Regions from separate parts of the Photobacterium sp. MCCC 1A19761 genome, predicted to be linked through region 2. Evidence: predicted binding sites of a transcription regulator. Region 2 holds the regulator's gene; each other region holds the start of a gene.
The links. Region 2 encodes PurR, which represses purine synthesis genes. Its sites were predicted from a motif close to TNANGNAAACGTTTNCNTNA; they were not measured.
Positions count from the first base shown of each region.

Region 1 (4,214 bases), on a different contig from region 2:
TGCCACCGTCTGGCTGGCGGCCACATTGATTTCTCCACTGACCAGGTGCTGATCGTAGAACCCCAACTCAATCTGCTGGGCATCAAACAACAACTGTTTGGCACGGGGTCTGAGCCAGGCTCCCCAGTACGTCATGGTCATCTGTTTCCCCTGACGCTCAAAGAGCGGACGTCCCAGCAGCCGTTCCAGCTGAGACAAGGCCATACTGGCTGCAGACTGCGTGATCGCCAGATTTTCCGCGGCTTTCGAGACGCTGCGCGTCCGGGCGACTTCATCAAAAACCGCGAGTTGTTTCAGTGAATAACGCATCATTTCACTCCTGACAATGCAATCCATTTCCTATCCGCAAGAGTATCAAGGTTTTGAATGTGGGTTAAAAAAAATATCAATTTTACTCACCCTTTTGTGCCCATTTATCCTGACAGTCAGTTATTCGTCACAAGGAGAAAAAAAATTGGCAATTTCAATCCCCTATCCACACTTCAACCCTGACGCGTCCGTCAGTAACACAGGAGGAATGGCCTATGGCTTCGGCTATGTCTTCTGCATCCGGTGAATTCAATCCCAAGGAAATGATGAAGCAGGCGGAAATTTACGCCGTGGGGAAAGCCACCAAGCCGACCCGGACCACGGTTGCGCTGGCCGTCACGGCCGGTGTCTTTATCGGCCTGGCATTCGTGTTCTACCTCACCGTCACCACCGGCGGCAGCCATCTGAGCTGGGGGCTGAACCGCCTGCTCGGCGGTGTGGCGTTCAGCCTGGGTCTGATCCTGGTGGTGATTTGCGGCGGCGAACTGTTTACCAGTACCGTGTTGTCGGCCATTGCCTGTGCCAACCGTCAGATCAGCTCGCGGCAGATGCTGGGCACCTGGGGCAAGGTGTATGCGGGGAACTTCCTCGGCGCCATGCTGCTGCTGGTCCTGGTCTCCATGGCCGGACTGTATCAGCTCGACGGCGGCCAGTGGGGCCTCAACGCGCTCAATGTCGCCCAGCACAAGCTGCACCACCAGCCGATGCAGGCGTTTGCTCTGGGGGTGCTATGTAACCTGCTGGTTTGCCTGGCGGTCTGGATGACCTTCTGCTCGACCAACATGATGACCAAGATGGCGATGCTGATCCTACCCGTCGCGATGTTTGTCAGCACCGGCTTTGAGCACAGCGTCGCCAACATGTTCATGGTGCCGCTCGGGATCACCATCCAGCACCTGGCCCCGGACACGTTCTGGCTGGAGCTGGGCGTTGACCCAAGCCAGTATGCCGACCTGACCATCCGCAATTTCATCTTTGCCAACCTGATCCCGGTCACCCTGGGCAATATCGTCGGCGGTGCCGTCCTGGTCGGCCTCGGTTACTGGACCATTTACCGCGCCCCGCTCGAGGCACTGCCGACGGCAACCCTGATCCACCCTGACTTTTCAACCACTTCAACACGGAATTTGGAACATACTATGCTGCAGGAAAACCTACTAGTGAACGACTTCATGCGTCCGGCCGACGTCACGCTGCACCCGGGAATGCCAGTTGCCGACGCCCTGGATCAGCTCTTCGCCGCCCACTTAACCGGTGCCCCGGTGCTGACCCAGGATCAGCGTCTGGTGGGTTACTTCTCCATGCATGACAGTCTGGTCGATCTCTGGCTCAACGATTACATGCCGGATCCGGAGCGCAAAGTACAGGATTTGATGAAGCACGAGATCCAGACCGTCAGCCCGGACAATGCCATCGTGGAAATTGCCGAATACATGAGTATTGATAAAAATATTCTCTACCCGGTCACCAGCGGCGGTATCGCTACCCAGCTCACCACCCAGTCACTGAGCGAGCGCGCCCGCACCATGGTGATCACCCGGCCGCACCAGTTCCCGGTGGTGGAAGACAACAAACTGGTCGGCATGATCAGCCGTCAGGACATCATGCGGGCCCTCCGCCCGGTCTATGGTCAAACCGTGGCCGTGACCGAGCTTGAGCTGGACACTGCTGTCGCCGGCCGCGAGCTGGTCTGATCCCCCTGCCTGCCAGTTCGCTGGCAGGCATTTCTTCCCGATAAAGCCCCCGTATTAACATTCCGCCCATCAATCTGATCATTCTCCGTGTATTTCCCACAACACGTGATATTATTGCGGCGCCGACCAAGAGCAAACGTTTGCATAACTGTAATTTAGACTGACAGCCCTATATTCGCTGTCATTGCATCGCGAGGTCCTGACCGCCCCATGAAAAGTGATATTCAAATCTGCCGTGACACGGCCCTGCTCCCGATCGAACACCTGGCCCGTCAGGCCGGCTTTCTGCCCGATGACCTCACGCCGCAAGGTCCCCTGAAAGCCAAGGTGAAACCCGCCGTGCTCAAGCGCCTCGCCGATCGCCCCGAGGGTAAGCTGATCGCCGTCACCGCGATTACGCCCACCCCGCTCGGGGAGGGCAAAACCGTCACCACCATCGGTCTGGCCCAGGGACTCGCCAAGCTGGGACAAAGCGTCATGGCCTGTATTCGTCAGCCTTCGATGGGGCCGGTCTTCGGAGTCAAAGGCGGCGCAGCCGGCGGCGGCTATAGCCAGGTCGCCCCGATGGAGCAGCTGAACCTGCACCTGACCGGCGATATTCACGCGGTCACCGCCGCGCATAACCTGGCGGCGGCAGCCCTCGATGCCCGGATCTATCATGAGCAACGGCTCGGCAGCGCGGCATTTGAAGCCCGGACCGGCCTGCCGGCACTGAACATCGATCTCAACCGCATCACCTGGAAGCGGGTCATGGATCATAATGATCGCGCCCTGCGGATGATCACCATCGGCAACAATGAACCGGGCAAAACCCTGAACGGGATTGCCCGCAATGACGGCTTCGATATCTCGGCGGCCTCTGAGCTGATGGCGATTCTCGCCCTGTCGAGCGATCTGGCCGACATGCGCCGTCGCCTGGGCCGCATTGTGCTGGCCTATACGCTGGAAGGTGCCCCTGTCACCGCCGAGGATCTCCAGGTCGCCGGGGCGATGGCCGTGACCTTGCGCGAAGCCATCGAACCGACCCTGATGCAGACGCTGGAAGGCGTGCCGACGCTGATCCATGCCGGACCGTTTGCCAATATTGCCCACGGCAACTCATCAATCATCGCCGATCGCATTGCGCTTAAGCTCAGTGACTACACGATTACCGAAGGCGGGTTCGGCTCCGATATGGGATTTGAGAAAGCCTGTAATATCAAGGCGCAACAAGCCGACCGTGGCCCGGACTGCGCCGTGGTGGTGGCCACCCTGCGCGGACTGAAAGCCAATTCCGGCCACTATGATCTGCGACCGGGACAGCCCCTGCCGGCATCGCTGTTCGAGCCGGATGCCGATGCGCTGCACGCCGGATTTGCCAACCTCCAGTGGCATATCCGCAATGCTGCCCGATACGGCGTGCCGGTGGTGGTTGCCATTAACTGCTTCCCGCAGGACAGCGATCAGGAACTGGCCCAACTGGCAGAAATGATTCAGGCCGAAGACTTCGGCACTACCGTCGAAGTGGCGCTCAGCCATGCCTTTGCCCGGGGCGGAGAGGGCACGATTGAACTGGCCGAAGCCGTGGTGCGGGCCTGCCGACAGCCAGCCGATTTCAAGCCGCTGTACCATCCAGCACAGAGCCTGGAAGAAAAACTGATGATCCTGGCCGAAGTCGGCTACGGCGGCCAAGGGGTCGAATTGTCTGAGCAAGCCAAAGCACAGCTGGCTGCGCTCAAGCAGCTGGGTCACGATGGGCTGGCCGTTTGTATCGCCAAAACCCCGCTGTCGATCAGCCACGACCCGGCCCGCAAAGGAGCCCCGCGGGACTTCGTGCTGCCGGTGCGCGAACTTCGGCTCTGTGCCGGCGCCGGGTTTGTTACCGCGCTGTGCGGCAATGTCATGACCATGCCCGGTCTGCCGGAAAAGCCCGCCTTCATGGCGCTTGATCTGGATGACGACGGCAATATCACCGGCCTGAGCTAATCCGGACACTCACGGTTCCCTACCAACAAACGCGCCCATTGGGGCGCGTTTGTTATTCGACGCCAGCATTTGTGACCGGCCCCATCGCCCCCACTTATTTCTTGTGGTTAAAAGGGTCTAAATAGTCGCGGTCAGCAAAGGTGCGGACCCATTCGGGTTTGTACACCACCAACAAAGTGGTGGCCATCCCGTTCAGCAAAGCTTCGGGGAATAACAACAGCGGCAACAGCGACAGATAGTTGTCCA
Region 1 covers NZ_JAZGTF010000001.1:470,032-474,245, forward strand. The annotation lists gene VV869_RS02050 (LysR substrate-binding domain-containing protein) at 1-309, opposite strand, end outside; gene focA (formate transporter FocA) at 525-2,003, shown strand; gene VV869_RS02060 (formate--tetrahydrofolate ligase) at 2,214-3,968, shown strand; gene VV869_RS02065 (energy-coupling factor ABC transporter permease) at 4,063-4,214, opposite strand, start outside.
Region 1: VV869_RS02060 (formate--tetrahydrofolate ligase) is a predicted target of PurR. The motif match lies at 2,132-2,151, and genes of this name have one in related genera.

Region 2 (4,214 bases):
GGGTGATCGGTTTCCTTGGGCTCATCATCCCACATCTGGGCCGGATGCTGTGCGGCCCGAACCATAAAATCCTGCTCCCGCTCTCAGCCCTGCTGGGCGCACTGGTGTTGCTGGTGGCCGATATGCTGGCCCGCGTCGTGGCGGCCCCGACGGAACTGCCGGTCGGAATCATTACCGCTATTCTCGGCGCGCCGTTCTTTATCATCATGCTGGTCAAACAACGAGGCAGAATGTCATGAATATCGCCATGAACCCTGTCTCTGCAACAACGCAAACGGCACCAGCGATTGAAGCCCGCTCGCTCAACCTGACCCTGGGCGGCAAAACACTGCTTGATGACTTCAGCCTGAGTCTTGCCAGCGGCGAACTGACCGCTTTGCTTGGTCCGAATGGGGCCGGGAAAAGCAGTCTGCTCAAGGTGCTGAGTGGCGAAGCCGACGGCGGCGGCACGATACATTTTTTCGGTCAGGATCGGGAAACCTATGCCCCGGCGATGCTCGCCAGACACCTTGGGGTCCTGCCGCAACACAGCAACCTGACTTTTGCGTTTACAGCGCGGGAAGTGGTTGAGCTGGGCAGCCTCCCACTGCAACTGACGAAAAAAGACACCCAAGCGCTGGCGACTGAAACCATGAGCCGGGTCGATGTCCTGTCACTTCAGGACCGACTGTACCCCACCCTGTCCGGCGGTGAAAAACAGCGGGTTCACCTGGCCCGGGTGCTGACCCAGCTCAGCCATGCGGGCGAGCAATGTATCCTGATGCTGGATGAACCGACATCCGCCCTGGATCTCGCGCATCAGCACCGGACCTTGCAAGTGGCCCGGGAGCTGGCCCGGTCCGGTGCTGCTGTCATTGTGGTGATCCATGATCTCAATCTGGCCGCCCAATATGCCGATCGGTTAGTGATCATCAATCAAGGCAAAGTACAGGCTGATGGCACGCCATGGCAGGCTTTAACGCCCGAAATCATCCAGCGGGTCTATGGCTGGCCGGTCCACGTCAGCAAACATCCGACCCAAGATTTTCCGGTCGTGATACCCGCAGGATAAGCAAGCCTGTCCAACCGGCATAAACACCGGCACGCTTCTCCCGGTTTCCCCGGGAGAAGCGATGGCCGAGATGAAAAACACCACCAGATATGCATCCAATTTGAGAAAATTTGCAGTGAGTTTGTTGATATCTATCAAGAATTACTACCTTGCGATACAGAAACGTTGCACTGTGCGCTACACTCAGTAGAATGTGATCGCAAGCGATTACACAATGCAACGCCTGAAAGGCGAGAAGAACAAGAAAGCCGCTCGGAAGAGAAGCGGCTTTTTGACGTTTTATACGCAGTATGAAACAGCATGATGATCTCTGTGAACGCAGATCATCATGCCAAACTGAACAAGTATCTGGCCTGACTCCAAGAAGCAAACCAGATACTTATTCAGTTTGGTGCGCGGCTGTTGAATGCTGTTCAGATCAATGAAGAGAAATGGGCCCAGGCCCGCTTTGAATTATTAGAAGAATAAGTATGGCAACGATTAAAGATGTTGCACGTTTGGCAGGTGTTTCAACCACAACAGTGTCTCACGTGATCAATAAAACCCGGTTTGTTGCAGAAGCAACCCAGAAGAAAGTTCTGGCTGCCGTAGACGAGCTCAACTATGCCCCAAGTGCCGTGGCGCGTAGCCTGAAATGTAACACCACCCGAACCATCGGCATGTTGGTGACCAAATCAACCAACCCGTTCTTTGCCGAAGTTGTACATGGGGTTGAAGAATATTGCTATGGCGAAGGCTACACGCTGATCCTGTGTAACACCGAAGGGAACCTGGAAAAGCAACGTGACTATCTGCGCATGCTGGCTGAAAAGCGGGTCGACGGATTACTGGTGATGTGTTCCGATCTGGACGATAAACTGCTGGCCCTGCTCGAGCGCCAGAAAGATCTGCCGATGGTGGTCATGGACTGGGGTCCGGAGAGCCCGCACACCGACAAGATCCAGGACAATGCGGAATTGGGTGGCTATGTCGCGACCAAGTACTTTATTGAACACGGCCACCAGAAAATTGGCTGCCTGACCGGTCACAGTGAAAAACTCACCTGCCGCGAACGCCTCAAAGGCTTCCATAAAGCCATGGCTGAAGCCAATCTGAGCGTCAATCCGGACTGGTTGATTGAAGGTGACTTCGAGTGTGAGTCTGCCGTGGCGGCTGCCAAGCAATTCATTGCCATGGAAGAGCGCCCGACCGCGATTTTTTGCTTTAACGATATCATGGCGATGGCGCTGATCAGTACGTTTGAGCAAGCGGGTCTGCGCGTACCGGATGATGTCTCCATTATCGGTTATGACAATATCGACCTGGCGCCGTACTTCTCACCACCGCTCACCACCATCCACCAGCCGAAACAACGGCTGGGTAAGAAAGCCATTGAAATCCTGATGGCGCGGGTGAAAGACAAACAACATGAGCGCCGGATCTTTGAAATGGCACCTGAGTTGGTGGTTCGAAAATCAGTTAAGAACCTAAACACCTGATTTCATAACCACTTCAATTTTTCCATTCAAAAAAACCGATAGCTTGCTATCGGTTTTTTGTTGCAATTTTGACCTTCCCCTGACAGAAGCTTTACATTCTCAATTTCTCAAAGCGTATAACGTGTTAAATGTGGCCCAATCCCAATCAACCTGTTCAAAATTTAATAAGTTTTAAATTTTCTCTAGCAGGCTTTAGAATCTATTTATGGGAGCGGTATCACACTTTTAAAAATGGGACCAAGTTCAAAAATATCTTCTGAGATATGCTTATTAATGTCACGAACAAGGCAAACCATTCGAAAGGATGGGACGCAAAGCCTCCGGCCTAAGAGTAGCTTAATTATCAATAACTAAGTGGACTTATGGTAGCGGGGTTGCCGATGGATGTAGCAAGAAGTCATGTTCAGAATCCTGACAAATCCCTGACATTGCTTTTCTTCGTATTTTGCTAATCTGAATCCTCGCTCTGTTGTTAGGTGACTCGAGAAATTTTTCACCGAGAAAGAAGCATGGACAAACCAGTACTTAAAGATTCTCTTCGACTGTTTCAATGTTTTGAAAATGTAAAATCACGTTCAATGTTTGGTGGCTTTGGGATTTTCTCAGGCGAAACCATGTTTGCGTTAGTTGTTAACGACAAACTTCACCTGCGTGCCAATGCCGAAAACGAAGAACAATTTAAACAAGCAGGCCTCAGCCCATACGTTTACAAAAAGCGTGGCTTTCCGGTCGTCACCAAACACTTCGCAATTCCTGAGGAGTGGTGGGATGCGCCGGAAAAAATTATCGAACACGCACAGCAGTCTTTTGAAGCCGCTAAACAGGACAAGGAAAAGAAAAGTCAGACCGGCCCGAGTCGGATTAAAGACTTACCTAACCTGCGCTTAGCCAACGAACGAATGCTGAAAAAAGCAGGGATTTGTAGCGTCGACGAACTCTACGAAGCCGGGGCATTGAACGCTTTTAAAGCCCTGCAGGAAACGCATCAGGAAACGGTCAGTCTCGACTTGCTCTGGGCGTTGGAAGGTGCAGTAAGCGGACGTCACTGGTCCGTCATTCCGCCGCAGCGTCGTTCCGAGCTGTTGTCAAAACTCAACAGCTGAATCCTTCCCGATTCATTCTGAAAAAGAGGCGGCTTCCGTCTCTTTTTTTATGCTTGGCTTCCCCATCCCTCAGCCAATCCCTCCCCGCCCAGAACGCGCGCGTTGAAGGCACCACAGAGCGCCGCTCAATGCGGGTCAGAACGGCTTTTCTTGCTGCTCCGTATCATGTCAAATTTGTACCATCAGAAAGACATTTTTCTGTTAAAAAATGACAAAGATTGACACCACTCCCAAAGCTGTTCACAAATTCATCAACAGGGTTTTCATCCCATGCGACCTCAGTAGAATTGGGGCGTCAACGCAGCCGGAAGGAAGGTATCATGTACAGCTCGCAGCCTTTTCCAGGACAATCCAATCAGATGTTCAAAGACAAGTTTTGCAAATGGCCAAAACTGATGCGCCTGTTGGTCCTGCTGAACCTTCTGCCAACCACTGTTATTATCTTTGTTGTTCATCAGCAACTGGCCCCGTTTTCAATGCTCGATGAAGTGCTGGCATTGACTGCTGGGTTCAACGGCCTGCTGCTTTTATGGGGCATTTTGCTCAAAATCCGCGCCAAGAAATACTGGTACCGCAACTATC
Region 2 covers NZ_JAZGTF010000004.1:97,895-102,108, forward strand. The annotation lists gene VV869_RS07050 (FecCD family ABC transporter permease) at 1-239, shown strand, start outside; gene VV869_RS07055 (heme ABC transporter ATP-binding protein) at 236-1,051, shown strand; gene purR (HTH-type transcriptional repressor PurR) at 1,522-2,529, shown strand; cyclic di-GMP riboswitch class I at 2,806-2,911, shown strand; gene VV869_RS07065 (TfoX/Sxy family DNA transformation protein) at 3,039-3,632, shown strand; gene VV869_RS07070 (hypothetical protein) at 3,953-4,214, shown strand, end outside.

Region 3 (4,214 bases), on a different contig from region 2:
CCGATGTGTGGCAAGTCGCTGGATATGACCTGGCTGGCAGAGAAACATACGCAGGTGATTGGGATCGAGCTGAGTGAAATTGCCGTGCGCGCGTATTTCTCTGAGCATCTGTACACGCCGACCGTGATCCCGCTGGGGAACGGCCAGTCGCTGTATGAGTTTGATGAGGTGAGCATCTATTGCGGTGACTTCTTCGCGACGAAGATTGATCCGGTGGATGTGGTTTATGATCGCGCAGCATTGATTGCGATGCCGCCTTCGATGCGCAAATTGTATGTCGAGCAATTGCTGTCGATGGTCAAGGCCGGTGGCCGGATCTTGCTGGTGACGCTGGATTACCCGCAAGCTGAGATGGACGGACCGCCATTCTGTGTCACCGGGGAAGAAGTGGCGCAACTCTTCAGTGGTTGTCAGATCACCCACCTGGAGCGGGACGAGGCCGATGAGAGCCATCCGCGCCGCCAGAAAGGCCTGACGCGTTTTGCGGAAGAAGTCTGGCTGATTGAACTGCCGTAAACAGCGCAGTCTGATTGGCAGAGTCGCTGCCAGCCGGTAGATACGCGTTGAATGACAAAAGGAGCCTCAGGGCTCCTTTTTCATATCGGGATGCGACGCAGAAACACCGTTGCAAGGATTACTCGAAAATCACTTTCACATCCGCTGCGGTGGCTTTGGCGGCCTCAATTGCGTTGTCGGTTGATTCCCGGCGGCAGAGGGCGACGCCCAGACGGCGGCGGCCGTTGATTTCCGGCTTGGCAAACAGGCGCAGTTGGGTCTGAGGTCGCGCCAGGGCCGCGGTCAGGTTGTCGAAGCGGACGTTGTCGGAAACGCCTTGGGGCAGGATCACCGCAGACGCCGCCGGACCGAATTGCTGAATGCTATGTACCGGCAGCCCGAGGAAAGCGCGCACGTGGAGGGCAAACTCGGACAGATCTTGCGAGATCAGCGTCACCAGACCGGTATCGTGCGGGCGAGGGGAGACTTCACTGAACAGAACGTTGTCACCCTGGACGAAAAGCTCAACCCCGAACAAGCCGTAACCCCCGAGAGACTGGACTACTTTCTCGGCGACTTGCTGCGCCGCTTTCAATGCCGCGTCGGACATCTGCTGAGGCTGCCAGGATTCGCGATAGTCGCCGTCTTCCTGACGATGGCCGATCGGGGCGCAGAAGTGGATCCCGTCGACAGCGCTGACGGTCAGCAGGGTGATTTCATAATCGAAATCGACAAAGCCTTCGACAATCACGCGCCCGGCACCGGCGCGTCCGCCTTCCTGCGCATATTGCCAGGCCGATTCGATATCAGCCTGGGTTTTAACCACGCTTTGCCCTTTACCGGAGGAGCTCATAATCGGCTTGACCACACACGGCATGCCGATTTGCTCAATGGCTTGGACAAAGTCAGGGTAAGTTTCAGCAAACGCATAAGGGGAGGTCGGGATACTCAGAGTTTCTGCAGCCAGGCGGCGGATCCCTTCGCGGTTCATCGTCAGTTGGGTGGCTTTGGCGGTCGGGACGACATTCACGCCTTCGGCTTCCAGTTCAACCAGGGTATCGGTTGCAATGGCTTCGATTTCCGGCACAACGTAATGCGGTTGCTCCTGCGCAATCACAGCCTTCAGGGCATCGCCGTCCAGCATATCAATCACATGATGACGATGGGCAACTTGCATGGCCGGCGCATCGGCGTAACGATCGACGGCGATGACTTCCAGACCTAAGCGCTGACATTCAATGGCGACTTCTTTCCCCAGTTCGCCGGATCCTAGTAACAGGACACGGGTGGCACCGGGACGCGTAGCTGAACCTAACATGACGTTTCCTTACACTAAGTATTGATATTGCTGGGAATCATACAGGATTTGCAAATTTGCGCAAACGTTTGCGCGCTGGTTGTTTAAATGTCCGGCATTGCGGAAAAGCTTTCACCAGCGCACCTGAGCACGCGTATTTTGTGCCACGTCTTTGCTGTGACTTGCTACGAGTTTTTGAAGCAAGTCACCACGTGTTTCGAAGCTGTTCGCTACGTATTGAAAGCCCTGCGCCACGCTTTCAATGCCTTTTGCAACAGCTTTAAAGCGCTGTTTAGGGCCTGAGATATTGTCAAAGTTGTGTCATGTTTGGCGGCCGGGGGTCGAGTTAGACACCTGTTTGAGGTTAACTTGTTGCCAGGCTTAGCAATGGCAGAGTTTTATTCATGAAAAAAATAGTTTTAGGTCTTGCACTGGCGCTGTCGGTGCCAATGTCAGCACAAGCAGGCCAGAGTGCCGGTGTCTTTTTTGGCAGTCCGATGAGCGGCGTACAGTTGAAACACAATGATTTACGCTTTTCCGTGGGCGTGGATGATTTCGGGGTTGCGGTGGATAAAACCTTCAACCTCGGCTCCCTGACCAATAATCCCGAGCTGAACAGCTTCTATACCTTCGCCGGGGCACAGTACGTCGATGATAATGACCATAAGCACAAGCATGATCATGACAATGAACTCGGCGTCCGCGCAGGGGTTGGTTTTGAAGTGCCGGTCGAAAAATTCGAGTTCTACGGTGAGGTCGGCCCGACCCTGTACGTGGTCGAGGATGTCGACATGGAGCTGGAAGGCGCGCTGGGTCTGCGTTACCGCTTCTAAAGCCCGCTCGTTACGGCTTGTCATCAGCCCCAGGTTGGATTGTTCCGGCCTGGGGCTTTGTTTTTTTGGAAGAGAGCGAGTTGGAAGAGAGTGAGTTGGCTGAGCTCCAGTTTGCCCGGTTTCCGGATACTGAGTGTCTGTTTACTTCGAGCTTGCGGCTTCCTGGAAATACTTCTTGGCCCCGTCATGCAGCGGTGCTGCCAGCCCATTGTCCATCATCTCCTTGGGATCCAGATTGGAGAATGCCGGATGCAGTTTCTGGAACGTACTGAAGTGCTCGAAGACTGATTTGACGATCTGGTAGATCACCTCGTTCTCCATGCGGGCTGAAGTGACCAGGGTGGCATGGATCCCGAAGGTGCTGACCGCTTGAGGGGTTCCCCGATACATCCCGCCCGGAATACTGGCGAGCTGATAAAACGCATTCTCCTCGATCAGCTTGTTCACGGCCGGACCACTCACCGGCACAATCACGCTATTGCATGCTGTGGTGGCTTCCTTGATGGTGTTGTTCGGGTGGCCGACGGTGAACACGATGGCATCCACTTTGTTTTCACATAGAGCCCGGGACTGCTCGGCGGCGTTGAGTTGCGTCACTTTGGCAAAGCTTTTTGTGGTCCAGCCCATGGCCTCCATCAGCACTTCCATGGTCCCCCGTTGCCCGGAGCCCGGGTTGCCGATATTCACGCGTTTGCCTTTCAGATCGGCAAAGGTCTTAATCCCGGCATCTGCCCGCGCCACGACGGTAAATGGCTCTGTATAAATCGAAAATACTGTGCGTAGCGATTTAAACGGCCCCTTGTCGGCAAACACACCGGTGCCGAGATAAGCATGATACTGCCAGTCTGATTGCACGATCCCCAGGTCCAGTTCTCCGTCCCGGATGGCATTGAGGTTATAAATGGAGCCGTCGGTGCTTTCGACGGCGCAGCGAATACCGTGCTGCTCGCGCTGAATGTTGACCAATCGACAGATGGCCCCGCCTGCCGGGTAATAGACGCCGGTCACCCCGCCGGTCCCGATGGTGATAAAACTTTCGGCTTGCGCCGGTGACAGCAGGGCGGATGCAAGGACCACCAGGAACCAGAAAATAACGCCGGGAAGTTTCATATCGTCCCCTTCGGGATACAGTGATGACAGCACTACAAGAAAGCCGGGGTTGAATCAAAAGTATATACCGAACTCGATTGTCGCAGCGGATGGCAAGTTCGGGGATGCCGGCGGATATAAAAATCCCCGCACAGGGCGGGGATTGAATGATGTTGCTCGGGCTTGTCTGGACTAGCTCAGGGCTTACGCCGGCTGGCGTTTGATTGCCGCTGCGCGCTTGTTTTCCCATTGGGTGATAAAGGCCACCGAGAGGATGATAATCGCCGCACCCAGCCACAGCCGTCCCGGTGGGACCCAGCCGAAGACAACCCAGCCGGCCAGGACATTCAGCGGCAGTTTGGCATGGTCAAACGGCTGAACAAAGGAGGCATCCGCCACGGCATAGGCTTTGGCAATCGCCCATTGGGCCAGCGCCGTGAGTAAGCCAGCACCCAACAGCAGTAACCAGGACAGCCCACCGGTTGGCATGGTGAAGTCCG
Region 3 covers NZ_JAZGTF010000019.1:92,372-96,585, reverse strand. The annotation lists gene VV869_RS16880 (thiopurine S-methyltransferase) at 1-516, shown strand, start outside; gene purT (formate-dependent phosphoribosylglycinamide formyltransferase) at 635-1,813, opposite strand; gene VV869_RS16870 (hypothetical protein) at 2,197-2,625, shown strand; gene VV869_RS16865 (TAXI family TRAP transporter solute-binding subunit) at 2,767-3,735, opposite strand; gene VV869_RS16860 (DMT family transporter) at 3,919-4,214, opposite strand, start outside.
Region 3: purT (formate-dependent phosphoribosylglycinamide formyltransferase) is a predicted target of PurR. The motif match lies at 1,870-1,889, and genes of this name have one in related genera.